3 regions of the Bradyrhizobium sp. I1.14.4 genome follow, and region 2 is predicted to be linked to each of the others. Evidence: riboswitches for the same ligand, from Rfam matches in the RefSeq annotation. Region 2 holds a riboswitch; each other region holds the start of a gene.
The links. Region 2 has a riboswitch for cobalamin ahead of ABIB78_RS31650 (DUF1636 family protein). Riboswitches for the same ligand answer to the same signal wherever they lie in the genome.

Region 1: it holds a riboswitch for cobalamin, as region 2 does, so the genes downstream of both, ABIB78_RS00180 (TonB-dependent siderophore receptor) here and ABIB78_RS31650 (DUF1636 family protein) in region 2, are expected to answer to the same signal.
Region 3: it holds a riboswitch for cobalamin, as region 2 does, so the genes downstream of both, ABIB78_RS21190 (TonB-dependent receptor) here and ABIB78_RS31650 (DUF1636 family protein) in region 2, are expected to answer to the same signal.

Annotation. Positions count from the first base shown of each region.
Region 1 is NZ_JBNDLA010000001.1:34,655-44,339, reverse strand. Features, by position in the region: gene gspD (type II secretion system secretin GspD) at 1-146, shown strand, start outside; gene ABIB78_RS00190 (tetratricopeptide repeat protein) at 223-696, shown strand; gene ABIB78_RS00185 (PepSY domain-containing protein) at 732-2,195, opposite strand; gene ABIB78_RS00180 (TonB-dependent siderophore receptor) at 2,198-4,480, opposite strand; cobalamin riboswitch at 4,586-4,781, opposite strand; gene ABIB78_RS00175 (CobW family GTP-binding protein) at 4,880-5,806, opposite strand; gene ABIB78_RS00170 (amidohydrolase family protein) at 5,808-7,298, opposite strand; gene ABIB78_RS00165 (ABC transporter ATP-binding protein/permease) at 7,500-9,359, opposite strand; gene rpmE (50S ribosomal protein L31) at 9,552-9,685, shown strand, end outside.
Region 2 is NZ_JBNDLA010000025.1:3,556-13,240, forward strand. Features, by position in the region: gene ABIB78_RS31600 (LacI family DNA-binding transcriptional regulator) at 1-875, opposite strand, end outside; gene ABIB78_RS31605 (CbtA family protein) at 1,055-1,792, opposite strand; gene ABIB78_RS31610 (CbtB domain-containing protein) at 1,803-2,015, opposite strand; gene ABIB78_RS31615 (hypothetical protein) at 2,012-2,356, opposite strand; gene bluB (5,6-dimethylbenzimidazole synthase) at 2,334-2,966, opposite strand; gene cobU (bifunctional adenosylcobinamide kinase/adenosylcobinamide-phosphate guanylyltransferase) at 2,999-3,502, opposite strand; gene cbiB (adenosylcobinamide-phosphate synthase CbiB) at 3,649-4,590, shown strand; gene cobD (threonine-phosphate decarboxylase CobD) at 4,602-5,567, shown strand; gene ABIB78_RS31640 (cobyric acid synthase) at 5,564-7,012, opposite strand; gene cobO (cob(I)yrinic acid a,c-diamide adenosyltransferase) at 7,024-7,677, opposite strand; cobalamin riboswitch at 7,714-7,922, shown strand; gene ABIB78_RS31650 (DUF1636 family protein) at 8,014-8,388, shown strand; gene cobW (cobalamin biosynthesis protein CobW) at 8,385-9,419, shown strand; gene cobN (cobaltochelatase subunit CobN) at 9,419-9,685, shown strand, end outside.
Region 3 is NZ_JBNDLA010000010.1:72,282-81,966, forward strand. Features, by position in the region: gene ABIB78_RS21165 (hypothetical protein) at 1-96, shown strand, start outside; gene ABIB78_RS21170 (MBL fold metallo-hydrolase) at 397-1,437, shown strand; gene ABIB78_RS21175 (ABC transporter substrate-binding protein) at 1,621-2,409, opposite strand; gene ABIB78_RS21180 (ABC transporter ATP-binding protein) at 2,556-3,329, opposite strand; gene ABIB78_RS21185 (FecCD family ABC transporter permease) at 3,326-4,369, opposite strand; cobalamin riboswitch at 4,482-4,679, shown strand; gene ABIB78_RS21190 (TonB-dependent receptor) at 4,856-7,066, shown strand; gene ABIB78_RS21195 (hypothetical protein) at 7,176-7,346, shown strand; gene ABIB78_RS21200 (hypothetical protein) at 7,512-8,759, opposite strand; gene ABIB78_RS21205 (MFS transporter) at 8,984-9,685, shown strand, end outside.

The sequences.
Region 1 (9,685 bases), on a different contig from region 2:
GCACCGAGTTGATCATCTTCATCCGCCCGCAGATCATCCGCAACGGTTCCGACGCACAAACTGTGGCCGAGGAGCTTCGATCGAAATTGCGCGGCAGCATCGCCACGACATCGACCAATGCGCCGATCACCACCAGCTATCACTGAGCCCGGCAACAGAATGCGCCGCGCGCTCACGCAACGGGCAAGCCTGTGCGCCTCGCTTGCGATCGCGCTTTGGACTATGACCGCGTCTGTCGCGAGCGCCGACAGCGTCGCGCGCGGAACGGCCGCCTTCCATCGCGGCGACTATGTCAGGGCGGCTCGGGAGCTCGCGCCCGCCGCCGAGCGCGGCAACCCGAGAGCCCTCGGCCTGCTCGGCTTCATGTATGAGCATGGCTTCGGCGTCCCGCAGGCCTATGACGCCGCCGCCGATCTCTATTATCGCGGCGCCGTGCAGGGAGACCCGTTCGCGCAAGCCATGCTCGGCCTGATGTACGACAAGGGCCACGGCGTTCCGGTGGACTTCGTGCTGGCCTACAAGTGGCTCAATCTGGCGGCAGCGCGCACCGGCGGGCGGCAGCGCGATGCCTATCTCCGGTTCCGCGACGCGGTCGCATCAAAGCTCTCGAAGAATGAGATCGTCGCCGGCCAGCGGTTTGCATTAGGATGGGTCCCCGGCCCGCCGGCACCGGACATGCACCTGACCGTCAAGTAATCTCCGCTATGAAGGCGTGCGCACGAGGCCCACAGTCACGGGCTTACCTTCCGCCGCCGCAACCGGCGCCAGCCGATCACGATCCCGCTGATCGAAACAATCGTGCCGATCGCTGACAGCAGCCACACCACGACATCGCGCGCCGGCGAAATGCGCAGCAGCAGCGGGAAATCCAGGCTGTGCAGCGCGTTGAACAGCCAGCGATAGGACCGGCGGCCGTCGTCGCTGCGGTCGAGGATTTCGGCGCTGACGGGGGAGATGTGCAGCCAGGTGTGGGCGGCATCGTCGAACCCGATCCGCAACACAGGCAACTCGCGCGCATGGTGCAGTGTGTACCAATAGGCGTCCGGTTCCTCCAGCTGTTGCGCTGATATCATCGTTGCTCCCGGCATTGCGCGTCGGGCGGCCGCGACGATTTCGTCACGCGAGAGAGGCGCGGGCGCGCCGGTCGCGGGATCGGCGAGGCTGCGACGGCCATCGCCGTCCTCGAGCAGCATCAGCCGGTGTCCGCCGATCCAGACGAAGCGCGCCTCCACCGCCGGCATCAACGGCGGCGACTGAAATGTGACCACGATGTCGGGTGTGTCGTGGCCGCTGTAGCCGGCCGCGATCTCGCCAGTGACCCCGCGGCCGGAGAATGCGCCGCCGGGATTGAGCGACAACCAGCCGCTGAACATCCAGGTGAAGACGAAGATTCCGCCGACGAGACCGGCGATGTGATGCCAGGCCATCCAGCCGCGATAGGGCGAGACGGCGCCGCTCGCGTAACGGCGCGTCAGCCGCAGGCGGAGAATGCCGATCCAGAAGCCGGTAACGGCGACCACGAGGCAGACGCCCGAAATCCACAATACCACGTCCCGCCACAGCGGGCCGTCCTTGCGCAACACGGTCGGATAGATCCAGTGCGGGATCGAGCCGAGCCAGTTCCAGACGCGCTCCCGCCGCGTGGTATCGAGCGCGATCTCGCCGGTGCGCGAGGACACGTAGAGCTCGGTGCCGTCGGGATCGCCGAGCTCGATCAGATAGAGCGGCCGCAACGGATCGAAGCTCGCCGTGACCGACCATTGGTCGCGCGTCACCGTATCGAGCAATTGCGGCTGCACGGCATGCGGGTGATGGCGAGCGATGGCAAGCGCCTGATCCGGCGTGACCCGGTCGACGACCCTGCCGTCAACAGCCGAAATGGTGACGGCGCCGCCTTTCCATCCAGCCACGCGATAGACCGGAACATCGTCCATCATCGAGAGCCGGAGATCGCGCGGATAGTGCTCCATCCCCGCGATCGCCATCGCGCGATCCGGTGCGACCTGAACCTTGCTCCAGAGCATGACAGGGAGCGCGGCAAGGCGCTCGCTATCGGTGAGGCACGGAAAGGCCACATACATCATGACGAGGCCGGAGATGAACCACATCGCGAAGAGAAGACACGTCGCAATGCCGATCCAGCGATGGACGACATAAAGCCACCGCCACGCTCGCCGGACCAGAGCGTTGCGCATGGTCAGAACTTCACATTGACGGACAGTTCGACGGTGCGCGGCATGCCGAGCAGCCACTGCCCCGTCCCGTTCGAGGTCGCCGCGTAAACCTTGTCGAACAAATTGTAGAGGCGGAACGCGACCGTGGTGCGGTCGTCCGGTTTCCACCTGATCCCGCCATTGACGACATTGTAACCCGGCCGCAGCTGGGTGTTGGCAACGTCGGAGTACATCTGCCCGACCATCTGCACGCCGCCGTAGACCGACCAGTTCGGCGCGAAGTCCCAGGTCAGCCAGACGTTCGAGACCTGCTGCGGCACGTTGACCGGGACATTGCCGTTGTAGCTGACGATCTTGCCGCCGACCACCTGGCTGTTGTTGTCGTATCTGGCGCGCAACAGCGCAAGATTGGCGTCGACGCGCCAGCCGTCGTTCAGCGCGAGCCCGATCGATCCTTCGACCCCGCGGGAGGATTGCTGGCCGATCTGCAGCGCCGGGCCGGTGGGATTGCCGGGATCGGCAATGGTCAGGCCGGTCTTGACGATCTCATAGCCCGCCAGTGTCCATTCGCCGCGGCCGCCCCAGAACGACTGCTTGACCCCGATTTCGGTCTGCTTGCCAGTCGCGAGCTGAAAGGTCTTCTGCGAGGTCGACAGCGAGATCAGATTGCTGACCGGATCGACGCCGACCGCGTACTGACCATAGAACGCGAGGTTCTTGATCGGCTCATAGACCAACCCGGTTCGCCAGCTGGTGCCCGAGAGCGAGACGTCAAAGCTGTTCGCAGGCGTCTTGTAATCGGTGCGATCGACTTCGGGACGATCGTACCTGACGCCGGTGACGAGCGACAATTGATCGGTCAACGACAGCCGATCCTCGGCAAACAGCGCGTATTGATTGACGATCGCGTTGAAGCCCGGCACGGTCGCGGTGGTCGTCGCGAAGAACGATCCGGGGTCGAACACGTAAGGATTGACCGACGACGCGCCGCCATAGGGCGAGTTGTTGGTGTGGGTAAAGTCGATCCGGTTGACGTCGAACCCGGCAACGAACTGGTTCGCAAGCCCGAAGACGTGACCGCTGAAGGTCGCATCCATCCGGTTGCCGAGCTGCTTCTGGTCATGGAAGATCTCGACATAGCTGGAGCGATCGATCAGCTGGGTCTTCGGATTCCAGGTGTAGTTTTCGATGTCGCGCCAGTGCCGTTCGCTGGTCAGGTAATATATCGTGTTGTTGACCTTGATGCCGTCGGCGACATCCCACTCGGTCTTGAACTGGGTCCAGCCGTCCTGATAGCGGATCGCGCTGTCAGATGCGTTGTAGTTATTGAAGCGCAGCGCATCCTGGATCGAGCCGTTGATCAGCGGCGTGCCGAAATAGCGCGACGGGCTACGGTCGCCGTAATCCTCGGAGAGCGTGAAGGCGAGGTTGTCGGAGGCCTGCACGCGCACGGCGGCGGAGACCACCGCATTCGAGGTCTTGTCGCGATCGACCCAGCCGTCCGACACGTTGCCGGTGGCGTTGATGCGATAGGACACATTGGGATTGATCGGACCCGTGCTGTCCACCGAGAGCCGTCGCGTCATGTTGCTGTCGAGCGAGACCTCGGCCTCGTTATAGGACGTGTTGAGCGGCTTTTTCGGGATCACGTTGATGACGCCGCCGACCGCGCCTTCGCCGTACAGCACCGAGGCCGGGCCGCGCAGCACTTCGATGCGTTGCGTCGACCAGGTGTCGTAGGGGAACGTCAGGGTACCGGAGCCGATATAGAAGCGCGTGCCGTCATACAGCGTCATCACCGAGTTGCTGCCGGTGAAACCGCGGGTGCTGAACGACAGGCCGCCATTGCCGGGCGCCGGCGTTGCGATGAACCCGGCCGCGTTCTGGGTGACGGCATCGAGCACATTATGCTGGCCGCGTTCGGCGATGGTCTGCGAGGTGATGATCTCGACGCTGGCCGGCGTCTGCAGCGGCGTCAAATTGAGACGGCTGCCGGTACCTCCCTGCGTGGTGGCATTGAGCGTCGGCGCTACCGGCCCCGATGTGCCTGAGGCCGCGGCGCGCGGTATGCCGCCGGTTGCCGCAGTCGATGCCGGTCGGGCGCGTGGCCGCGACGCGGCGGCCGTGTTGCTGCTTCGCGCCGCGGGCTTTGGCTTTGCGGAGGCCAAGGGCGAGACCTCGATTGGATCGAGCCTGGTTGGCGGAGGTGTTTGTGCTCCGGCTTCGGCCGGCAGCAGCAGCAGCGATGACAGGGAGCAAACGAGACCGAGGCGCCATCGGCGCGCAACGGAGGAGGACGGAGACATGAAACGACTCGCGGTAACGTGGCACGTCACCGCGAACGCGGACTGGCGCATTGCCCGAAAGGCAGTGCTCCGATCCCACCAGGACGCCCCGCCCGATGTGCTCGCGTGTGACCACGACTGACGGCAGGTCTCCTGGCTCACGGGTCATCGCCTGTCGACGCCTTCCCGGGCCTGACAGCCCAGTGGCAAATTGACGAAAGGCTCGCCGTTTACAGTTGCGGGGACAGCTGCGGCATTGGGATTACCCTCGCACCGCATTCCCTTTTGATCCCCGAAGGGAACCGTCGGCAGAAACGATAGGTGTCGCAGGCAGGGCTGTCAATTCGATGCGATCGTCGCACGCATGCTTTACGAGATCAGCGTGGTTGCCGCGTCACAACAGACCAGCGGCTCGCTTCATTAGACTTCGACACATCCTTGCATGATCTCATCGATCTCGGCGCGCGAGAGCATACCCATCTCGCCGATGAACACGATTCGCGTGCGCGGCACGCCGGGCGCCGGCACGCCGCCCGCAGCCAGTGTCGCGCGTCCGCCGGCGAGTTGAAACACCATCAACCGGCCGGGCTGCTCCACCGTCTCGAACAATCCCTTCGCCCGCACGAGCTTCGGCGCCAGCCGGCCAATCGCCTGCTGCAAGCGCGGCAGCAGCACCCGCCGCTCCGAGGTCCAGTTCAGTGTCTCGAAGCGCTCGGATGCCGGCCGTCGCGGCACGGTCTCGCGCGGCGTCGGCAAATGATCGAGATCCGCCGGAAACAGCAACGCTGCCGGCACCTCGCCATGCAGCGCATCGACCACCGCGGCCGCCGGACGCACCGCCCGCACGGCGTCGCGAACTGCGGCGCACGCGGCGGCATCGGCCAGATCGACCTTGCTCAGCGCAACCACATCGGCCGCCCGCAGCTGCGACCGCAGCAGCGCATCGTTCAGCATGGCCACAGGCTGCGTCGCGTCGACCACGCATAGCACGGTCTCCAGCGGCGCCTCCTTCCAGATCACGGGATCCATCAGGTTGCGCACGATGTCGGCGGGATCGGCGATCCCGCTGGTCTCGATCACGATAAACTCGGGACGCGGATCACGCCGCAGCAGCGTGGCGAGCGTGCGCAGCAGATCGCCCTCCAGCGTGCAACAGATGCAGCCATTGCTCAGGCTGACCACGCCATCGCTGGCGCCCGCGATCAGCTCCGCATCGATATTGATCGCACCGAAGTCATTGACCACGGCGGCGATGCGCCGGCCCTGCGCATGCGCCAGCAGATGGTTCACGACCGTGGTCTTTCCCGCCCCGAGAAAACCCGCGACCAGCAGGATCGGGACCGGCACGTCAGCCTCCGGCAACGGGCCGGCGCACCGGCCGGCCGGGACGTGCCGCGACATCAAGCACACCATCATTGATCAGCGGCTGACCGCTGACCACGAGGTGCCGCACGCCTTCCGCCGGACGGTTCATCGCCGAGAAGGTCGCGCGGTCACTCAGCGTCTCGAAGTCGAACACCACGATATCGGCATCGGCGCCCACCTGCAGCCTGCCCTTGGCCCGCATCGCCGGCGTGCTCGCCGACAGAATCTCCGCCGGGATCAGCGCGCATTTGCGGATGCCCTCGAGCAGCGACACTTTCTTGCGCTCGCGCACCCATTCGCGAATGAAGCGGGTGAAGCAGCCTGCCGAACGCGGATGCGAGGTGGCGTCATCAGGCAACGGCCAGGCGTCGCCCGTGTAGGGGCGGCCATCCGACAGCGTCCACGGCATCGCGTCGGACGCGATCGCGCCGCCCGGATACAGCACAGCCATGTCGAGCAGATCGCGATGATGCGCGTTGTTCTCGATATCGAGCACATGCCACAGCACCAGCGTCGAGGGTTCTTCGGCCTGCGCCGCCAGCAGTTCCTCGCGGCTGCCGAAGCGGTGCCCGTCGGTCACGCGCTGCACCGAATCATAGCCGAGGCCGTTGCGCTCCTCGAATTTCGGATCGCTGAAGAAGGTCGCCGCCAGCACGGTCGAGCCGGTGCCGTAGGGATAGGCTTCCACCGTGATCGGCAAGCCTTGCGCCTGCGCCTTGGCGATCAGCGCAACACAGCGTTCGATATCCGTCTTGCTCGACGAGTTGAAATGGCAGATGTGCATGTGCGCGCCGGTGGCGCCGGCATAGCCGATCAGGCGGATATAGGCCTCCGCCGCGCTCTCGGGATCGATGCGGGACATGTAGGCGACGTGGGTGAAGGTCGGCACCGCATGATCAGCCGCGAGCTGGCACACCGCGGTCAATTCCTGCACGCCGGCGCCCGGCGCATAGGCGTTGAGAATGCCGATGCCGATGCCGCCTTCATTCAGTCCGCTGGCAAGACGCTCAAGGATGCCGCCGACCTCGCCTTCGGTCGCCACGTTCTCAATCCAGCGGCGATCGCGCATCGCCGCGCCAAACGATTCCAGCGAGCTTTCGGAATTCGAGCCGGTCATCGCGCCGATCCGCGCAAAGGCCCAGTTGGCCGCGGCGCCATAGTTCAGCACCCGCCCCTTCTCGGCCTGGCGCTTGTACCAGGAAGCAACCGGCAGAACGCCGGCCTCGAGGTCGAGCGTCGTCGTCACCCCGTCGAAGGCCTGCATGCGATCGGCCGGAATGGTCTGGCCGTGCGCATGCAGGTCGATGAAGCCCGGCGCCACCACAAGGCCGGTCGCGTCGATCTGGCGTTCAGCGCCACCAAGGCCGGTCCCGACCGCGGCGATCCGACCGTCGACAACGGCGACGTCACCGACCGCGTCCATCCCGCTGGCCGGATCCACCACCCGGCCGCCGCTGATCACCAAACCACCCATCTCGCCACTCCCCGCATTGTCCGACACCGCGGTCCCCGCCGGCCGCCTTCATAAAAGGCTTACGACCGGTCCGATGCGAGGCCAAGAGACAAAAATGCATCGCATCTATCGCAACGCCACGATCGGGATCATTGCAACGTGGTGTAACGCGATTGTCCTTTGCGCAACGGGAGAAGACGGCGTCGATCAAGAAATGCCCACTCAAATCCCTTCGAACTGCAGCCGCGCCAGCCGCGCATAGAGCCCGTTGGCGGCGACCAGCTCGGCGTGGGTGCCCTGCTCGACGATCCTGCCCTGGTCCATCACCAATATGCGGTCGCAGGACAGCACGGTCGCCAGGCGATGCGCGATCACCAGCGTGGTGCGATGGCGCATCAACTCCTCCAGCGCGGTCTGCACCAGCGTCTCGCTCTCGGCGTCGAGCGCCGAGGTCGCCTCGTCGAGCAGCAGCAACGGCGCATCGCGCAGGATCGCGCGGGCGATCGCGATGCGCTGGCGCTGGCCGCCGGACAGCGTCACGCCGCGCTCGCCGAGCTGGGTATCGAAGCCGCCGGGCAGGCGGCGCAGGAATTCGCTGGCATGCGCCAGGTCGGCGGCGTGCTCGACCGCGGCGTCATCGGCATCCGGCCTGCCGAAGCGGATGTTCTCGCGGGCAGAGGCGGCGAACACGACGGAATCCTGCGGGACCAGCGCGATCCGCGCACGCACGTCGGCCGGATCGGCCTGCCGGATCGGCACGCCGTCGAGCGAGATGGTGCCCGATTTCGGGTCGTAGAAGCGCAGCAGCAGATGGAACAGGGTGCTCTTGCCGGCGCCGGAGGGGCCGACGATCGCGACTTTCTCGCCTGATCGTACCGACAGCGACACGCCGTCGATCGCGAGCGCGTTGGGCCGGGTCGGATAGGCGAAGCTGACATTGTCGAAGCCGACATCGCCACGCGCCGGCTGCGGCAGTGCGCGGGGCGATGTGGGAGCCGCGATCTCCGGCTTGACGCGCAGGATCTCGAACAGCCGTTCGGCGGCGCCGGATGCAGCCGAGACCTCGCCCCAGACCTCGCTGAGCTGGCCGAGGCCGCTCGCAGCGAAGGCCGTATAGAGAATGAACTGGCCGAGCCGGCCGGGGCTGATCGTTCCAACCAGCACATCGTGCGAGCCGACCCAGAGGATCACGACGACGCTGGCGAACACGATGAAGATGACGATCAGTGTCAGCATCGCCCGCGCCTTGGTCGAGCTGCGCGCGGCGTCATAGGCCTGCTCGACCTCGCGGCCAAAGCGCGTCCTGGCCAGCCGTTCGCCGGTATAGGCCTGCACGGTGCGGATCGCGTTGACCAGTTCGGAGGCATAGGCGCTGGCATCGGCCAGCGTATCCTGGGCGGTGCGCGACAGCCGCCGCACCCAGCGGCCGAACGCGACCAGCGGAATCACGATGATCGGAATCGCTAGCAGCACGAAGCCGGAGAGCCGCGGGCTGGTGATCACCATCATCGCGGCGGCGCCGAAAAACAGCATCAGGTTGCGCAGCGCGATCGACACCGACGCGCCGACCGCGGACTTGATCTGCGTGGTGTCGGCGGTGAGCCGCGACACCAGCTCGCCGGAACGCGCGGAATCGAAGAACGTGGGCGACAGCGCAATCAGATGCGCGAACACGTCACGCCTGAGATCGGCGACGATGCGCTCGCCGATCGTCATCACGAGGTAGTAGCGCGAGGCGCTGGCGCAGGCGAGCACGGCGACGACCGCGATCATCACGCTGAAATAGCTGTTGATCATCGCGATGCCTTCGGGCGTGAAGCCCATGTCGATCATCCGCCGCACCGCGACCGGCACGACCAGCGTGGTGATCGCCGCTATCGTCAGCGAGATCAGCGCCAGGATCGCCCGGCCCTTGTAGCGCGCGACATAGGGCGCGAGCGCAAGCAAGGGCCGCAACCGAGCACGGCTCTTTGCCGGCTCCGTGATCTGGCTCTCGATGAAGGCCTCCTCATCGAGCAACGCGTCGCGCGGAGGCGGCTCGGGGGTGCCGCGAGGAGTCTCAAGCTGTTCAGCTACGCTCATCAATCTGGACCGGTTCTATCGTCCCCCACATAGGCCCGCTGACCCCCGGCTGGCAAATCCGGTGAAGTCCCAATCCGGTGATGGGCTTAAGCCCTTTCTTGGCTTGTTTTGGGGGGGCCCATGCGTTATAGAGCCGCCAAATCCCGTACTGAGATGTCTTGAGACGGGCGCCGGCGCGCCGAAGGAACTGCCATGAAAGCCGATATTCATCCGAATTATCATACGATTAAGGTCGTCATGACCGACGGCACCGAGTACCTGACCCGCTCGACCTGGGGCAAGGAAGGCGACACGTTGAACCTCGACATCGACCCCAAGTCGCATCC
Region 2 (9,685 bases):
GATATCGCGGGCGTCGCATGGCGGGCGAGGTCGGTGTCGCCGCTGCACACGAGCGACACGTCCTGCGGATAGCGCAGGCCGTTGCTGGTGATCGCCTCGAGCACTTCGGCCAGCATGCTGGTGCCGAGCGAGATGATCGCGGTCGGTGGCTTCGCCGACTGCAGCAACTGGCATACCGAGCTGAAGGCGGTGTTGGCGCCCTGCATGTGCGGACGGATCAGGCCTGGATCGACCTCGATCCTCGCCTCCTGGTGCGCCTGCCGATAACCCGCGAGCCGCTCCGAGCTCGGCAGCACCGCGGCGCTTCCGGTGAGCAGCGCGATCCGGCGATGTCCGAGTCCGATCAGATAGCGCGTCGCCTCCAACGCACCACCCCGGTGATCGACGCGAACCGGGACGCTGCCCGGCACCTCGCGGTCGACGGTGACGCAGGGCAGGTCGAGCGTTGCCAGCCCCTTCATGAAGTCCTTGTGGGAATTGTCGCCCGCGAACAGCAGCAATCCATCCATCTGGCGCCGCCGCACCGCCGACAGGAACGCCGCCTCGCGCGCCTCTTCGTGCTTGGTCGCCGCCAGCATCAGCAGGAAGCCGGCGCGCTGGAATTCCTCTTCCGCCGCGCTCACCATGCCGGTGTAGTGCGGATTGGAGAAATCGGCCACCATGCAGCCGATCGTGCTGGAGGCCCGCGAGCGCAGCGCCTGCGCCGCCTGGTCGGGCTCGAACCCGAGGCGCTTCACCGCACGCATGATGCGGGCATGCAGTTCCGCGCTGGTGTAGATGCCGCCGTTGAGCGTCCGGCTGACGCTGCTGACGGAGACGCCGGCCTCGGCCGCGACGTCACGAATCGTCGGTCGTGTCCGCCGTGCCTTGGTCATCGGTGGTCGGGTCCTGTCGGTTCGGCATTGCCGCCGCCAGGCGCGCCAATTGCGGCGCGCGGCAGACAGCATCGCCGAACCTAATCAGGCTCCGCCGAGAATCTCAAATGATTCCTAGCGCTATCGCCAAGCGACCGGGCCGATGCGTTCTTTCGGGATGAAGGTACCGGACAGTGGCCTCACGCCGACGCGGGCCGGTCGAAATACGCGAATGCGGCACTCGTCAGGCTGCCGAGCAGCGTCCAGAACACCAGGCTGGTCAGTGTGACGGCGACCACGAACTGGTGCGACAATGACGAGGGCACGTTGGTCTCGACGTGCTCGAGCTCAGGCGCACCGATCAAATGCGGCAGCATGATCAGGACCACGCCGGCGATGGCGGCGGGCATCAAGCGCCGGAAAACGATCAGCCCGAGGCCGGCTGATGTCGCCAGCACCGCTGTCGTCCACCAGATCTGCCGCGAGAGCAGCGGAGCGGCGGGGACGCCCGGCAGCTCAGGCGGCAGCCCAAGACCCGGGGCGATCGTGAAGACGGCAAAGCCTGCGAGCCCCCACATCAAGCCTTCGTGCCACGAGATCGGCTCGCCGGTCGCGCCACTGCGGACGGCGAAGAAGCCGCCGAGCAGAAGTGCAAAGCCGATTGCGGTCAGGATGTTCGCCGCTGCCGTGTAGGCGTTGCGCTCGAGTCCGTCCCGTGGCTCCCATGCCTCCGCGCCATGATCATGATCTGAATGATCGTGCACGAGGGTCGCCTGCGGCAGCGTTGACGCCTGGTGCCGGTGCTCGGCCGCCTTCTCATAGACCTCGGCCTTGAGGATCAGGGGAACGGTGCCGAACTGCTGGACTGCCGTCACGATCAGGCCAACGATGAATCCCGCGATGACCGACGAGAAGACGATCGAGCGAAACGTGCTCATTGCAACGAAGTCAGTGGCAGGGGAATGCGTTGGAATGGCGCAGGTCGTGCGCGGCATTGTGGATCACGTCGATATGCGAGAAGCCGACCACTCCGACGATGAACAGACCCAGCGTCATCGCCATCAGGGACTGGGCAAGCCGTCCGACCTGTCCGGTAGCGACCGGCAGATGCGTGACTTGAGCTTGCCTGACCTGGGTTCGCGTGACCTGGGAATGGCTCATGGTCGTTCTCCACGTTCGATTTGGTCGGCTTCTAGCAGCTTTCGAGCGATGTCGCGACTGGTAAGATGCAGATTTGTTCCAACCGGAATGCGCCTGCGCTGGATCTTGGCGCACGCCGCGGACTTGAACGCGCATTCAAACCGCGCGAAATAGCCGATGCAGGCCTCCGGCGTTGGGTCCAGGCCGAGCAGCGTCCGGAAAGCACCCCGATGCACCGCGCAGATGGCACCATGCTCCGGGACGGGAAAGATCAGGGAGGCGATATCGGCACGCCAGTGAACGTCGCCGTTCGCGGCGCTGCCGACTCCAGGTGCGACGTCAGCGTCGGATGGTGAATTCACCGGGACCTCGCCGCGATTCCCATTTGGCCTGTTCGAGCTCCGGACGATCACATTCTGCCTGAGGGTAACCGATGCAGAGGTAGCCGACAAATTTCCACCCGTCCGGTATCTCCAGGATCTGATGAACGCGACCTGGATTGAGGATCGACACCCAGCCCAGCCCAATGCCTTCGGCGCGCGCGGCAAGCCACATCGAGCAGATCGCGGCCACCACGGAATATTCTGTCGTCTCGGGCATCGTCGCGCGCCCAAGCCCGGAACCGATATGATCGGTCTTCTCGGCGAACACGGCCAGATGGCCAGGCGCCTCCTCGAGGCCCGATAGCTTCAAGGCTGCATATTTTGCGGCCCGCTCGCCCGAATAGGACCGCAGCGCATCGGCGTTGCAGGCCTTGAAGTCTTCGATCACCGCGCCGCGACGTGCCTCATCGTCGACAATGACGAACCGCCAGGGCTGGCTCAGGCCGACCGAAGGCGAAAGGCAGGCAATCTCGATCAGCCGCTCGATCGTACCATCCGGCAGCGGATCGGTTCGGAAGCGCCGTACGTCGCGCCGCCACACGAACAGCTCGTGCAGTTGGCGGCGAAACGCGTCGTCGAATGAGATCATCGCGGGGCCTTTGACTGGATCGATCGCAGACTTCATTTAAGCTTCATCGGCTGGCCGGCAACGACGAATTCGACTTCGTCGGCCACGCCGGCGATTGTCTGGTTCATGAGACCGGCGGCGTCGCGGAAGGTCCGCGCCAGCGCATTGTCGGGCACGATGCCGAGGCCAACTTCGTTGGTGACCAGGATAACCGGGCTGTGCTGACCCGGCAGCGCATCTGCCAGCCGCATGACTTCCTGCGACCAGTCGCGCTCCGCATGCAGCAGGTTGGATAGCCAGAGCGTCAGGCAATCGACCAGCCTTGCGCCGCCCCCATCGGTCTCAGACAGCGATGCGACGAGGTCGAGCGGCACCTCGCGTTCGATCCAGTGGCTGCCGCGCCGCGCGCGATGTTTGGCGATCCGCTCGTTCATTTCCGCATCGAGCGCCTCGGCAGTGGCGATATAGACCGGCTGACCCGGAAAGCTGTGCGCGCGAAGTTCGGCGCGCCGGCTCTTCCCCGAACGGGCTCCGCCCGTGATCAGAATGACGGCCATATGATCCCCTGTTGCGAGCGGTACTACTTCGCCCGAAAACGCTCTAACCACCAATCGCGGTGAAAGACAAAGCCGAAATCCGTCACGGAGGGCTTGCACTCGGCCGACGTCTTGCGCATCAGGGGGATCAAGGCGAGGAGAGGTGCGTGGGTTTTGCGGGAGCGATGGCGGTGGCGATGGCTGTGGATGCCTTGACCGGCTGGCCGTCGTGGCTGTTTGCCCGCATCGGGCACCCCGTGACCTGGCTCGGCCGGCTGATCAATTTTGTCGATGGCGCCTGGAACCGGGCCCTTGATCCGCCGGCGTTTCGGCGCATGGCGGGTGTTGCGGCCGCCATCCTCGTGATCGCGCTGGCAGCTTTACTCGGTTGGGCCGTGCAGTCCGTGCTCGCATCAGGATGGGTGCGCGTCGTCCTCGTCGGTGTCGTGGCGTGGCCGCTGGTGGCCTTGCGCTCGCTGCATCAGCATGTCGCGGCGGTGGCCAATCCGCTGGCATCCGGCGACATCAGGGGTGCACGTTCGGCGGTCGCGCAAATCGTCGGACGCAATCCGGCAATGCTCGACGACGCCGGCATCGCACGCGCGACGATCGAGAGCCTCGCCGAAAATGCCTCCGACGGCATCGTGGCGCCGGTGTTCTGGGGGGCGCTGTTCGGCCTGCCGGGAATCCTTGGCTACAAGGCGATCAACACGCTGGACTCCATGATAGGCCATCGCACCGAGCGGCACGAAGCCTTCGGCTGGGCCGCTGCCCGGATCGACGATCTCGCCAACATCATTCCGGCGCGGCTGACTGGCTTTCTGTTCGTGCTGCTCGCTCCACGGCCTTCGCAGGCGTGGTCATGCATGCTGCACGATGCGCGGCGCCATCGCTCGCCGAATGCCGGTTGGCCGGAAGCCGCGATGGCCGGCGCGCTCGGCGTGCGGCTCAGCGGGCCGCGCATCTACCACGGTCAGATTGCGGATGAGTCCTGGCTGAACGAAGGGGCGCGCGATCCGGGTGCCGCAGATATCCTCACCGGGTTGAAGCTCTATCGTTACGCCATGGTGCTGTTGGCCGGGGCGTTCGTTGTCCTGGCGCTGGCGTGAAGGAGCGGCGCATGCGTGAGCATGGCGGGAATCTCGATGTCGCCCAGCAGCGCTTCGGCGGGGCTGCCGAAGACTGGATCGATCTGTCGACCGGGATCAATCGGGTGCCTTATCCTGATGTCGATGTGGAGCCGCGGCAATGGAGCGCGTTGCCGTCGCGATCCGAGATTAAATCCCTCCACCGCGCGGCGCGGCAGGCCTACGCCACCTCAGCGCCGATCGTGGCGATGGGCGGTGCGCAAGCGGCCATTCAGTTGCTGCCGCATCTGGCGTCTCGCGGGCGTGCGCGTATCCTTGCGCCGACCTACAACGAGTATGCCGCGGTGTTGTCGGCCGCCGGTTGGGACGTTGCCGAGGTGCCCGATCTCGCAGCGCTCGCAGGAGCGGACATTGCCGTCGTCGTCAATCCGAACAATCCGGATGGGCGACACCATGATCGGCGCGAACTGCTCGCGATGCTGCCGCGCGTTGGACGCCTCGTGATTGACGAGAGTTTTGCGGATTCCGTACCCGGCATCTCGCTTGCACCGGAGGCAGGGCGCGCGAGGCTCCTGATCCTGCGCTCATTCGGCAAGTTTTACGGACTTGCCGGCTTGCGGCTCGGTTTCGCGATCGGCAGCGAGTCGGATATCGCCGCGCTTGCGGCGACGACGGGCCCATGGCCGGTTTCGGGCGCCGCGATCGCGATCGGGCGGCGCGCGCTGCGCGATCACGACTGGGCAAGGGCCACGGCCGCACGGCTCGTGGACGACTGCGTCAGGCTCGATGCGGAGGCGCGATCGCAGGGTTGGACGTTGGTCGGTGGCACGCCGCTGTTCCGTCTCTACGAGACCGGCGATGCGTTGGCCGCGCAAGAGAAGCTTGCCCGTGCGCGGATCTGGTCGCGCGTCTTCCAGCAAAAGCCGGGATGGCTGCGCCTGGGCTTGCCGGGCAGCGAAACAGAGTGGTCCCACCTTTCCGCCGTGCTGTCGGCTTAACGCGCCAGCGCGAGCAGGCCCTCGACATCAAGATGGGTCTCGATGTGATCGGCAAGTGCGTCGAGCGCGCTCTCGACCCTGGCGCCGTACGGCTGGTCAGCCGCGGGGATGTCGAGTCGCGCAAGGAAGGCCTTGCGGAAATCGTCGGAGGTGAACAGGCCATGCAGATAGCTGCCGTGAACGCGCCCGTCTGCGGAAATGGCACCTTCAGCTGCACCGTCAAGTGACGCAAATGGCCGCGCGCGGTCCACGCCATCGGTGCGCCCGATGTGGATCTCGTAGGCGCTGATCGGTTGATGGGTCGCAGCATGCACCGCATTGACGCGCGTCAGCGTCTTCTGCTCGGACATGGTCGTCGTGACATCGAGCAATCCGAGCCCGCGCGTTTCGCCGGCGGGACCCTCGATCCCATCGGGATCGGCGACGGTCTGTCCGAGCATCTGGTACCCGCCACACAGACCGAGCACATGGCCACCGCGGCGATGATGCGCGAGGAGATCGATGTCCCAGCCTTGCGCACGCAGGAAGGCGAGATCGCCGCGGGTCGATTTCGAGCCGGGCAGGATGACCAGCCGCGCATCACCCGGGATGGCTTCGCCGGGACGAACCATCACGAGATCGACGCCGGGCTCGAGCTTCAGCGGATCGAGATCGTCGAAATTGGCGATCCGCGACAACGCCAGAAAGGCGATCTTGCACTGGCCGGGTTTGCGCGCGTCGCCGAGTCCGAGCGCATCTTCAGCCGGAAGCTCGCCGGCGCGGACGAACCAGGGCAGCACGCCAAAGCCGCGCCACGCGGTGCGGGCTTCGATCAGGCGGTAGCCGTCGTCGAACAGCGTCGGATCGCCACGGAATTTGTTGATGACGAAGCCCCGGATCATTGCGGCATCCTCCGGATCGATCACCGTCTTGATGCCGACGAGCTGCGCGATCACGCCGCCGCGGTCGATGTCGCCGACCAGCACCACAGGGACGTCAGCCCTGCGCGCAAAGCCCATATTGGCGATGTCGGCCTTGCGCAGATTGACCTCGGCGGGGCTGCCGGCGCCTTCGACCAGCACCAGATCGGCGCGCGCCTTCAGACGCGCAAAACTCTCAAGCACCGCGCCCATCAATGACGGTTTCATGCCGGCATATTCCCGCGCGCGGGCGGTCGCGACGCGCTTGCCGTGAACGATGATCTGCGCTCCGACATCGGTTTCCGGCTTCAGCAGCACCGGGTTCATGTCGGTGTGCGGCTCGACGCCGGCGGCGAACGCCTGCAATGCCTGCGCGCGTCCGATCTCGCCGCCGTCGACGGTCACGGCGGCGTTGTTCGACATGTTCTGCGGCTTGAAAGGCAGCACGTGCAGGCCGCGCCGTCTGGCGGCGCGCGCGAGGCCCGCGACGATGAGCGACTTGCCCACGTCCGAGCCGGCTCCCTGGATCATCAATGCGCGCGCCATGGTGATGTCAGTCAGAACTCGACGCCCGCCTGGGCCTTGATGCCGGATCGGAACGGATGCTTGACCAGCGTCATCTCGGTGACGAGATCTGCAACCTCGATCAATTCGTCCTTGGCATTGCGCCCGGTGAGCACAACATGAGTCATTGGCGGCTTCGACGTCGTCAGGAAGTCGACGACATCGGCGACCGCAAGATAATCGTAGCGCAGCGCGATGTTGATCTCGTCGAGCACCACCATGCGCAAGCTCGGGTCCGCGATCAGCTGCTTGGCCTTTTCCCAGCCGGCCTGGGCGGCCGCGATGTCGCGCGCGCGATCCTGCGTCTCCCAGGTAAAACCTTCGCCCATCGCGTGGAATTGACAGAGATCGCCGAAATGCCCGGTCAGCAGGCGGCGCTCGCCGGTATCCCAGGCGCCCTTGATGAATTGCACCACGGCGCAGGGAAAGCCATGCGCCACACAGCGCACGATCATGCCGAAGGCCGAGGACGATTTTCCTTTGCCGGCGCCGGTATGAACGATGACCAGGCCCTTTTCACCGCCCTTGGTCGCCATGATCTTGTCGCGGGCGACCTTCTTCTTCGCCATCTTGGCCGCATGGCGCGCATCGAGCGATGGGTCGGTGCCGACGGTGCCATTCCCGGCGTCGTTTCCATCAGAAATCATCACGTTCCTTCGGCTTGACAAGTGCGAGGCTTGGACGAATGGTGGGCCCGCGTTGGTTCCTGTCCTACGACAGGCGAAGAGGGAATGCGATAGGGCCCAAAGTGGGCCTGAAACGCAGCCGCCCCCGCGACCGTGACCGGAGAGATGCCCAAGCCACTGATTCCATATGGAGTCGGGAAGGTGGGCATCAAAGGGAGAAATCCTGCTCCGCAAGCCGGGAGACCTGCCAACGCAGCATGTTGTGAGACCGGCGGACGGGGTGTTCCGCGACGGGGAACGAACCTGTCCACCGGTTCGTGTGCCTCATCGCTTCCCGCAGTCAATCCAGGAAGGGCGATGAGCGTTACTCTTCATGTCTGTGTCACCTGTCGCGCCGGCCAAACGCCGGCGGAAGGCGAGACTGCGCCTGGCGCGCGCCTGCACGCCGCGCTTCTTGAGGCCGGCGTGCCCGATGACGTCAATCTGGTTCCCGTCGAATGCCTGTCAGCCTGCAGCCAGGGTTGCTCGGTCGCGCTCAGCGCGCCGGGGCGGTGGTCCTATGTCTATGGCCGACTTTCCGAAGCCAATGCCCGGGATGTGATTGCCGGCGCCTCCGCTTATGCGGCGGCGCCTGACGGCATTGTGCCATGGCGCAGCCGTCCGGAAATCTTTCGCAAGCAATCGCTTGCCCGCATTCCACCCATCACCGTCGTGCCGGAGGCCGCAGAATGACCACGCTCGCCAAGGTTCCGGTCACCGTCGTGACCGGCTTTCTCGGGTCCGGCAAGACGACGCTGATCCAGCATCTGATCCGGAATGCCAGTGGCAAGAAGCTTGCGGTGCTGGTGAATGAATTCGGCAGCGAAGGCGTCGACGGCGACATCTTGAAGTCGTGCGCCGACGCCAATTGCCCGACCGAGAACATCGTCGAGCTCGCCAATGGCTGCATCTGCTGCACCGTCGCCGACGATTTCATCCCGGCCATGGAGCAATTGCTGGCGCGGCGCGTGCGGCCAGACCACATCGTGATCGAGACATCGGGGCTCGCGCTGCCGAAGCCGTTGCTGAAGGCGTTCGACTGGCCGGAGATCCGTTCGCGGATCACGGTCGACGGCGTGATCGCGTTGGCCGATGCCGAGGCCGTTGCGGCCGGCCGCTTCGCGCCGGACCCAGCCGCGGTGGATGCGCAGCGGGCTGCGGACGAGAATCTCGACCACGAGACGCCGCTGTCGGAAGTGTTCGAGGACCAGATCGCATGCGCCGACATCGTGCTGCTGACCAAGGCCGATCTCGCAGGGGCGGCGGGGATCAAGGCGGCCAAGGCGCTGATCGCAGCTGAAATGCCGCGCGAGGTGCCGATGTTACCTGTCGTTGATGGCGCGATCGACGCGCGCGTGATCCTGGGGCTCGGTGCCGCGGCGGAGGATGACCTCGCGTCGCGGCCGTCTCACCACGACGGCGAGGACGAGCACGAACACAACGATTTCAATTCCGTTGTGATCGATCTTCCCGAGATCGCGGATATCGATGCGTTGGTCACGTCGATCAAGGGGCTGGCGCGCGAGCAGAATGTGCTGCGCGCAAAGGGTTACATTGCAGTCGAGGGCAAACCGATGCGGTTGCTGGTGCAATCGGTCGGCGAGCGGGTCAGGCATCAGTTCGACATGCCCTGGGGCGTACGCCCGCGGCAGTCGAAGCTCGTCGTGATCGGCGAACACGGCGATATCGATGAAGCCGCGATCAGGGCTCGGCTTGGTGTCTGATGCACGTCGTCTTCCGCGAGAGCCGCGGCCTTGAGGAGACCGCGACACCGAGGGACCTCGGCCAGGATCCGGCCGATCTCGTGGTGTTGTCGTTTTCCGACAGCGATCTCGCTGCCTTCGCGGCCGGCTGGCGGCGGGGCCGCGCCGCGTTGCCGTCGCTGCGGCTCGCCAATCTCGCGGAGCTGCGCCACCCGCTGTCGGTTGATACCTATATCGAGCGGACGCTGTCGCACGCCCGCGGCATCCTGGTGCGGCTGATCGGCGGC
Region 3 (9,685 bases), on a different contig from region 2:
CGGCCGGACTACATCGCAGCCGCCACCCCCGTGCAGGTCGGGGTCGCGCAGATTTTGCTCCTCACCGAGAACGGATACACGCTGGTTCGTCCGTAATCGCAGCGTCATTGCGAGCGAAGCGACTTGTCCGCCGAAGCCTCGGCGAAGGCGGAAGCAATCCATGTCTCGACGAGACGATAGAATGGACTGCTCCGTCGCCCCGGACGCCACCATCGTACCGTTGGGCGTGGTGCATCTGATGGGTTGCAGGAGCAGGGCTGGAGTTACGCCCGCCCCTGAGGTCGCTCCCCCAAAATTCCGACAGGTTTCTGGACGGGGATGGATTTGCTTTGAAGCGGGCCTATCTATGGAATAATATCCTCCTCACGACTCGACCTGGAGAATAGGTAAGCCGTCATGATCTTTCGCCAGTTGTTCGACAGCGTGTCCGGCACCTACAGCTATCTGCTCGCGAGCCGCGCCGGCGGCGAGGCGCTGATCCTTGATCCGGTGCTGGAGAAGGCCGACCGCTATTGCAAGCTGTTGCAGGAACTCGACCTCAGGCTGGTCAAGGCCGTCGACACTCACCTGCACGCCGATCACGTCACCGGCCTCGGCGAGCTGCGCGACCGCACCCAATGCATTACCATCATGGGCGAGCAGAGCAAGGCCGACGTGGTGTCGATGCGCGTCTCCGACGGCGACAGCGTGACGATCGAGGGCCTTTGCCTCGAGGCGATGTACACGCCCGGCCACACCGACGACTCCTACAGCTATCTGATGGGCGACCGCGTCTTCACCGGCGACACGCTGTTGATCCGCGGCACCGGCCGCACCGATTTCCAGAACGGCAGCGCGCGGGCGCAGTACGATTCGATCTTCAACCGCCTGCTGAAGCTGCCGGAGGAGACCATGGTATTCCCCGCGCATGACTACAAGGGCGACACCGTCTCCACGATCGGCGAGGAGAAGCGCTACAATCCGCGGCTGCAGGTGAAATCGATCGACGACTATGTCGAGCTGATGAACAATCTCAATTTGCCGAACCCGAAGCTGATGGACGTCGTGGTGCCCGCCAACATGCATGTCGGCCTGCACCAGAACGAGCTGGCCAAGGAAGGCCTCTCCCTCAACGCGCGCGACGCCATCGCAAGCCTCGGCCGGCCCGATATCCTGCTGGTGGACTTGCGCGAAAGCGGCGAGCGGACCAAGCACGGCACGCTCCCCGGCGCACTGCACGCGCCCTACCCCGGGATTTGCGCCACCTTGCAACCCGGCGGCATGCTGCGCGAAGTCGCGGCCGCAACCGGCCGCCGCGTGGTGTTCTTCTGCGCCTTCGGCGAGCGTTCGGCGATGGCCGTCGCTGCCGCGAAGAAGGCGGGGCTGGCGAACACCGCCCATATCGAAGGCGGCATCGACGCGTGGAAGAAGGCCGGCGGTCCGGTGGTGACGGGTTAGCCACGCGAAACCGCGCAAATCAAATCTCACCGTCACCCCCACGCAACGGCTTCGCCGTTGTCGCTGGAGGTGCGAGCGAAGCGAGCCTCGAAGGGCGACGGCCCCGGTTCCTCCGCGAACACTTGGAAACATCCGGGCCGTGCATCCTTCGAGACGCGCTACGCGCTCCTCATGATGACGGGTTTAGTGAGAGCCGCCAGCAGCACTCACCCGCTGCAGCTCCGCGGTCAGCCGGTCCAGCGCATCCGCCAGCATCACGCCGCCGCACACGGTGAGCCGCTCGGGCAGCACGATGCGCTTGTCGGGCGGATAGAAGCGCTCCAGCGCCGGATGCAGCAGGAAGGCGCGGCCGTCATCCTCGGCCCGGTCGCCGGCCTCCGACACCAGGATGAAATCCGGCCGCAGCTTCACGATCGCCTCCAGCGAGGCAAATCCGCCGGCGTTGAATCCGAGCTCACCAGCGGCGTTGGTCAGGCCGGTTGCCGCCAGCAGCGAGCTGACGAGGCTGCTGTCACCCGACACAAAGCCGCGCCGCTCCAGCGGCAGCACGCGATAATGATGACCACTCGCCAACGCCCGCGCCCGCGCGATGGCCGCATCGAGGCGCGCGATCTCGGCCAGCGCCCGATCCGGATGCTGCACCACATCGCCCATCGCGCGGATCTGGTCCCGCACCTCGTCCAGCGTGCGGGGCACTGTGAATTCCACGAGATGCAGCCCGTTGGCCTTCAGCAGATCGCGCGTCGCACGCTTGTCGAACAGGCTGACCACGACGATGTCGGGCTTGAGCAGCAGCACGTCCTCGGCCTCGCCGGACAGGCGCGGATAGTTTCGCGCCTGTCCGGCGGCCCAGGATTGCCAGGCATCGCGCGAAAAGCGGCTGAGGCCGAGGATCTGGTCCGGATCGGCCAGCGACAGCACGAGCTGGTCGCTGCAGACATTCATCGAGACGATGCGCGGTCCGGCGGCCAACGAAGCGCTGCCGGACACGAACCATGCCAGAACGGCAAACGTTAGCGTACGAAGAAATGAGCGGAACTGCCAGCCACGGAAAGACTGCGCTCCCTCTCCCGCTTGCGGGGGAGGTGATGGAAGCCCGCGGGAGTACTGCGCACACATCAGACATCAGCCCACGGCACGATGACGGCCTCGCGCTGAAATTCGGCGCGATAGGCGCTCACCCGGAACACGCTGGCCAGGACGGCCTCCGACAACGCTTCAACGGGTGTACCTTGCGCCGCCAGCCGCCCCTCCGACAGCACCAGCACATGATCGGCAAACCGCGCGGCGAGCCCGAGATCGTGCGTCACCACCATGACCAGCACACCGGTATCGGCGACGTTGCGCAGCTTCTGCATCACGTCGATCTGGTGGCGTGGATCGAGCGATGCAGTCGGCTCGTCGGCGAGGATCACCGGCGCCTCCACGGCAAGCACCCGGGCCAGCGCGACGCGGCTGCGCTCGCCGCCGGAGAGCTCGGTGACGCGGCGGTCGGCGAATTCTGTGACGTCGACCGCCTGCATCGCCCGCAGCACGGCCTCCATATCCTTTGGCGACAGTCGTGCCGGATCGGTCGCGCCATGCGGATAGCGGCCGAGCGCGACGATATCGCGCGCCGGCAAAGGCCAGTGCACCATGTGCCCCTGCGGCAGATAGGCGAAACGTTTCGCGCGCTCGCGCAACGGAAGCGACACCAACGCATCGCCGCCGATCCGGATGTCACCGTCGGAGGGGATCAGCCCGGCGAGCGCGCGCAGCAGCGTGGTCTTGCCGGCGCCGTTGGGACCGACCAGCGCGACCAGATGACCGGATGCAAGCGACAGCGCGACATCGTGCAGCACCTTGCGGCTGCCGAGCGAGGCATTGAGAGCGGCGGCGGAGAGCAGCATCATGCCACGCCTCCGCCGAGCGCGCGGCGTTCGCGCATGATCAGATAGAGGAAGAACGGCACGCCGATGATCGAGGTCAGCACGCCGACCTTGATGTCCGAGGTCGAGGGGATGATGCGCACCGCGATATCGGCCGCGAGCAGCAGCGCCGAGCCGGTGAGCGCGCTCGGCACCAGCAGCCGCGCCGGATCGTGACCGATCACCGGTCGCATCAGATGCGGCGCGACCAGACCGATGAAGCCGATGGTGCCGGTGACCGCGACCGCACCGCCGACGCCGAGCGCCACGCCCGTGATCACGGTGAGCCGCAGGCGCCCGACATCGACGCCGAGGCTCTGTGCTGCCTCCTCGCCGAGCGTCAGCGCGCGGAAGGCGCTCGCCTGGCTCAGCAGGATGGCGGCGCCTGCGATGATGAAAGGCAACGCCAGCGCCACGTGCTGAAAGCTGCGATCCTCCAGCGAGCCGAGCAGCCAGAATGCGATCTCCAGCACCACGAAGGGATTGCTGGAGAGGTTCATCACCAACGCCGTCGCAGCACCCGCAAAGCTCGAGATCGCGAGCCCGGCCAGGATCAGGATCAACAGCCCGGCATTGCGGCCGGCAATCGCGAGCAGCGCGAACACCGAGCCGAACGCGGCGACGATCGCCACCACCGGCAGCGCGTAGGAGCGCACGTCAGCGAGGCCGAGTGCGATCACCAGCACCGCACCGAATGCCGCCGATTGCGGCGCGCCGAACAGCGACGGCGAGGCCAGCGGATTGCGCAGCAAGCCCTGCAGCGCCGCGCCGGACAGGCCGAGAATACCGCCGATCGCAAACGCCAGAATGGTGCGCGGCAGCCGGATCTCGCGCACGATCACCTGCGCCACGTCGCTGCCGCCGCCGAACAGCGCCTCGATCACCGCAAGCGGCGACAGCCGCACCGGACCGATGCCGAGCGAGAGCATCAGCAGCAGGACCACGAGTGCGAGCAGCGCCGCGGTGGCGCCCCACCGGCGCCGCGCCGCGACCTCGGCCGCCAAGGCAAAATCCTGCACGCTCATTGGATCCATGCTCTTACAGCGATCGCCGTGGCAGACAAGCGACACTCGACAAAAACCGTGGCCGTGCGGCCGTTGCCCGACTTCCGCCGGATTGACTTTGCTGCCCGGCCGAACCCTAGATGAACATGACGGTTCTTTAATGAGATGAAAAGGGAATGCGGTGCGGGGAAACTTCCCCAAGGCCGCGGCTGCCCCCGCAACTGTATGCGGTGAATCCTTCGTCACAGGCCACTGGGAATCTCGGTCCTGGGAAGGCGACGAAGGGTAACGGCCCGCGAGCCAGGAGACCTGCCGTCAGCCGTGGTCACACGCGACGATGCCGGTCGGGGAGTACAGGCATTAGCTTCACTTGAGGCTGCAAGCACCTGAGGCTGCAAGCACGATGGTGAGACTGGTCCGCGGTGACGTACCACTGACGTTACCGAGGTCTCGCTGATGTTTTCCTTCCCTTCCCATCGGCGACGCGCGCTTCTGCTCGCGTCGACGATGGTCGCGCCGGCAATCCTTGCCTCCGCTGCGTGGGCGCAGCAGTCGCCCGATCAATTGCCGGCCATCGAGGTCACCAAGCCGGGCGACCAGAACGTCACCCGCGCCAGGCCGGCCGCGGACGAAGCGCCGGCGCCACGCCGCCCGGCGCCGGGTACCACGCAGAGCAACAACTCGGGCAGTGGGAGCGGACCGGGCACGACAGGGACCGGCACGGCCACCGGGTCGGGTGGCACCGGTGGCGGCGGCCGCCAGTTTGCCGGCATCGTCGGATCCGCCTCGACCGTGATCACGGCCGACGACATCGCGCATTCGCCGGTGCAATCGCTGCCCGAGATTCTCGCACAGGTGCCGGGCGTCCAGCTGCAGTCGCTTTACGGGGGACCGAACGGCGCCAAGACCTCCGTCGATCTGCGCGGCTTCGGCGCGTTCGCCACTGACAATACGTTGTTCCTGCTCAACGGCCGCCGCCTCAACGACGTCGACAAGGCCGGCTTCGATCTCACCACGATCCCGCTCGATTCGATCGCGCGCATCGAGATCACGCGCGGCAACAGCGGCGCGGTGCTCTACGGCGACAACGCGGTGGGCGGCGTGGTCAATATCGTCACCAAGACCGGCGCCGGCGGTCCGCCGGCGACGATGAGAGCCGAGGCCGGATATGGCTCGTTCAACACCCGCATGGCCGCCGTCTCCGCCGCGCTCAATTCGGGGCCATGGTCCACCTCGTTCTACGGCAACGGCATCAAGTCCGACGGCTACCGCGTCAACAACGCGCTCGACCAGCGCAATGCCGTCGGCAACATCAACTACACCACGCCCGATTTCACCGCCTTCCTGACTGTCACCGGCAGCGACCAGAAGCTCGGCCTGCCCGGCGGGCGGCTGGTCGATCCGTCGATCGGCGTCAACGAGCTGCTCACCGATCGCCGAGGTGCCGCCACGCCGTTCGACTACGCCAACCAGCAGACCGCCAGCGTCACCGCCGGCTTCACCAGGACGCTGATGAACGGCGTCGACTTCATCATCGACGGCGGCTGGCGGCAGCGCGACACCCAGAGCGGCTTTTTCGGCACGGTGCCGACCATCAGCTTCGCGTCGACTTACAACGATGCCGCGCTGGAGACCTGGTCGCTCACGCCGCGTCTCAGCGTCAAGAATTTGATGCTGGGGATGCCGTCCACGGTCCTGACCGGCATCGACTATTACGATTCGACGTTCCGCGAGGCGCGCGGCGCCTATCAGGGCGTGGACCCGTTCCACATCTACAACATCGAGCAGCAGACCGTAGCCGGCTACTGGCAGCACACAATCGGCCTGTTGCCGACGACCGACTTCTCCTACGGTGCACGCGTCCAGAACACGAGCGTCTCGGCACGTGATCGCTACGATCCGAATGCGCCCTTTGCCTTCGACACGCAGGCAGCGCCGCTCGACAGCAACGAGACGCAGTACGCATTGCATGTCGGTGCCGAGCATCGCTTGACCGACACCTTCTCGGTGTTCGGCCGCGCGGCGCGTGCATTCCGCACGCCAGATGTCGACGAGCGCGTGGCGTCGGGTCCGTCATTCGACCCGCTGACTTTCGCCCCGATCCCGCAGAACTTCCAGTTCAAAACCCAGACCTCGCAGGACGTCGAGGGCGGCTTCCGGGTCAAGACCGACCTGTTTCAGGTCCAGACCAGCGTCTATCTGATGGATCTTGAGAACGAGATCCATTTCAACCCGGTGCTGTTCTACAACGTCAACCTCGACCCGACCCGCCGCTACGGCTCCGAGACCAGCGCCTCGCTCAAGGTCAGCGACAGCGTGACCCTGCGCGGCGGCATGGCGATCACCCGCGCGGTTTTCCGTGAGGGCATGTGGGCCGGCAACGACGTGCCGCTGGTGTCCCGCTACACCGGCAATCTCGGCGTGACCTGGAATATCTGGCAAAACTACCTGGTGTTCGACGCCACGCTGCGGGCCTGGAGCTCGCGCATCATGGACAACGACCAGGCCAACACCCAGAGCCGGATCCCCGGCAACGCCACCGCCGATATCAAGCTGAGCGGGCAGGTTGACCGCTTCTTCTGGTCACTTGGCGTCAACAACCTGTTCAACGCGCTGTACTACGACTATGCGATCGCGAGCTCGTTCACGGATGGCCGCTTCTCGGCCTATCCGCTGCCCGGCCGCACCTACATGGTGAAGGCCGGCGCGACGTTTTGAGCTTTTCCGGCGCGGCAGGGGTGATCTCGCCGCGTCTCCTCTCACATTACATGCGCCCGCAATTGGGGTAGACTTCCGGCAATTGATTTGACCCGCGCAGGGGAAACGCATGGCCAAGGCCAGAAAGAAGAGCAAGGGCGGTGCCAGGATCAACGACAAGGCCGACCAAAAGTTGAAGGCGCCTCCACCGCCCGCACCGCCGCAGGACGACGAGTATGAGGATGGTGACATCGCCACGCCGAAGCTCGACCGCTACGGAAATGACGACGAGCCGTTGTGAGGGATGAGCGATGTCCATCCCCACGTCGTCCCGGCGAAAGCCGGGACCGATAACCACAGGGTCGGGTTGTTGAAGCGCGATGTGGCTCCAGCGATGGCGACAATCACCTTCGGTGGTTATGGGTCCCGGGTCGCGCTTCGCTTGCCCGGGACGACGCGGATGGAGTTACTCGAAATCCTCGCTCTCGATCTTCCTGATGCTGCAGCGATCGAGCAGATGCGCACCAAAGCCGCCGCGCGCCAGCGATGATGCGATCGGCGGCGATGCAAGCAGCAGCGCCGTGGTCATCGCCAGCGGCACGGCGCTGAGCCAATCGAGCCGCACCGGCGTCAACTCCTCGCTGCTTCCCCGATAAAGGCCTTCACCCGCGGCAATGCGGCCGCATTCGCGGATCAAATCGCGCCGCGTGCCGTCCCGCGATGCGCTGCCGAGCAGCGCCTGCATCGCCAGATGCGTCCGCACCCCGGCGCGGCCCTCGGACAGCGGCGCCGGCGTTTCACCGAGCGAGACCCGCAGCAGGAGGTCGACGAGATCCGTGCCGGCGCGATACGCGTTGACAGGCTCGACCAGCCGCGGATTGCAGTCGATCAGCAGCGGCGTCGCGCTGTCGAGCGGCATGATGACGTCGACCGAGAGCGCGCCGTGCCAGCCGAGATGCGCGCCGATGGTCTCGAGGCAGGCGCGAATCGCCGGCCGGCTCACGCTCTCCTTGATCGCCTCGCCGCCGCCGACGCCGGCCGCGATCTGCCGGTAGGCGTGGAAGCCGGTGAGCGTGCCGCGGCAGAACACCGACTGGGCCTTCTCGACCGTGCCGGTGATGAGATCCTGCGCCAGCACCTCGCCGGCAAAATCGCCGGAGGATTCGAGATCGTAAAGCGCGCGATTGAGATCGCCGGCATCGCGCACGAACCAGATGCCGCGGCTGGCGGTGCCGACCGATGTCTTGACCACGGACGGAAACCGCACCGCCTCGCGCAATTCGTCGACTGAGCTCACGATCCGGGTCGGCGGTTGCGGCAGGCCGAGCTGGTCGAGCAGACGGCTGAAGCCGGCCTTGCTGTGCACGGCGCGATAGCCAGCGAAGTCCGGCAGCGCGAGACCGGTACGTGACATCAGCCGCTCCGCGGCGCGGGCGAACAGAAAGCCCTGTTCATGGGTCGGCAGCAGCACATCGAAATGCTGCGACGCCAGCAGGCGCTCGACGAAGCGCAGGAAGCCGGCCGGATCGGTGCGCAGAGGTGGACAATGGTGATATTTGCGGACAAAGCGGGAGTAACGGGCCAGGCACCAGCGCGAGGGATCGCAGACTTCGACGTGATGGCCGGCCAGCCCCAGGATCGTGATCGCCTCGCGGCCGGAGGTGCTGGAGCCCTCCGACACCAGCACGCGGAGCGGATTTTTGGCGTCGATCATGTCCGATCATCACCGCACCGCCGCACTTTGTCGCCGCATTTAATGCCGCATGTGTCGATCCGGCACGCCCGCGCCGGGGGCAGCCATGCGCCTGCGTTCATGGACAATTAGCGGCCAACCTCTATTTTCACGTCGCCCTGCCGGGCATGTTTTTGGCGCGTTTTCTTCACGCGAACCGGTACCTACTTCGCTCGAAAACGCTATGAAACTGGGGTTTCAACGACATGGTCGACATTTTGGCCGCACCGCAGCAAGCGAAAGCCGACAGCGCGCTGCGCACGCTGACCGGGATTTCGGTCGCGCATTGGGTCAGCCATTTCCATATCTTCGTGCTGCCGATGCTGTTCCCGTTCCTGAAACAGCAACTCGGCGTCGGCTATGTCGAGCTCGGCCTGGCGCTGACGGTGTTCGCGGTGGTCTCCGGCCTGACCCAGGCGCCGATCGGCTATCTCGCCGACCATATCGGTGCGCGCAAGATCCTCTTGATCGGACTCACGGTCGGCGGCTGCGCGCTGATCGGGCTCGGCCTGCATCTCAGCTATACCTCGCTGATCGTCTGCGCCGTGCTGCTCGGCCTCGCCAACAGCGTCTATCATCCGGCTGACTACGCGATCCTCTCGGCCCATATGGACGAGGCGCGGATGGGCCGCGCCTTCTCGATCCACACCTTTGCCGGCTTCCTCGGCGGCGCGGTAGCGCCTGCGATCATGGCAGCGCTGGTCGCCTCGATCGGCGGCCTCAATGCGCTGATCGTCGCCGGCGCAGTGGGACCGCTGGTGGCGCTGTTCCTGATCGTGCTTGGCATTCCCGATGCCGGCGCCAACAAGAACAAAACAAGGGACGAGGCGGCGCCGAAGGCGAGCGTGATCACGCCGGCGCTGATGGTGCTGACGGCCTTCTTCACACTGCTCAGCCTGTCGACCTCG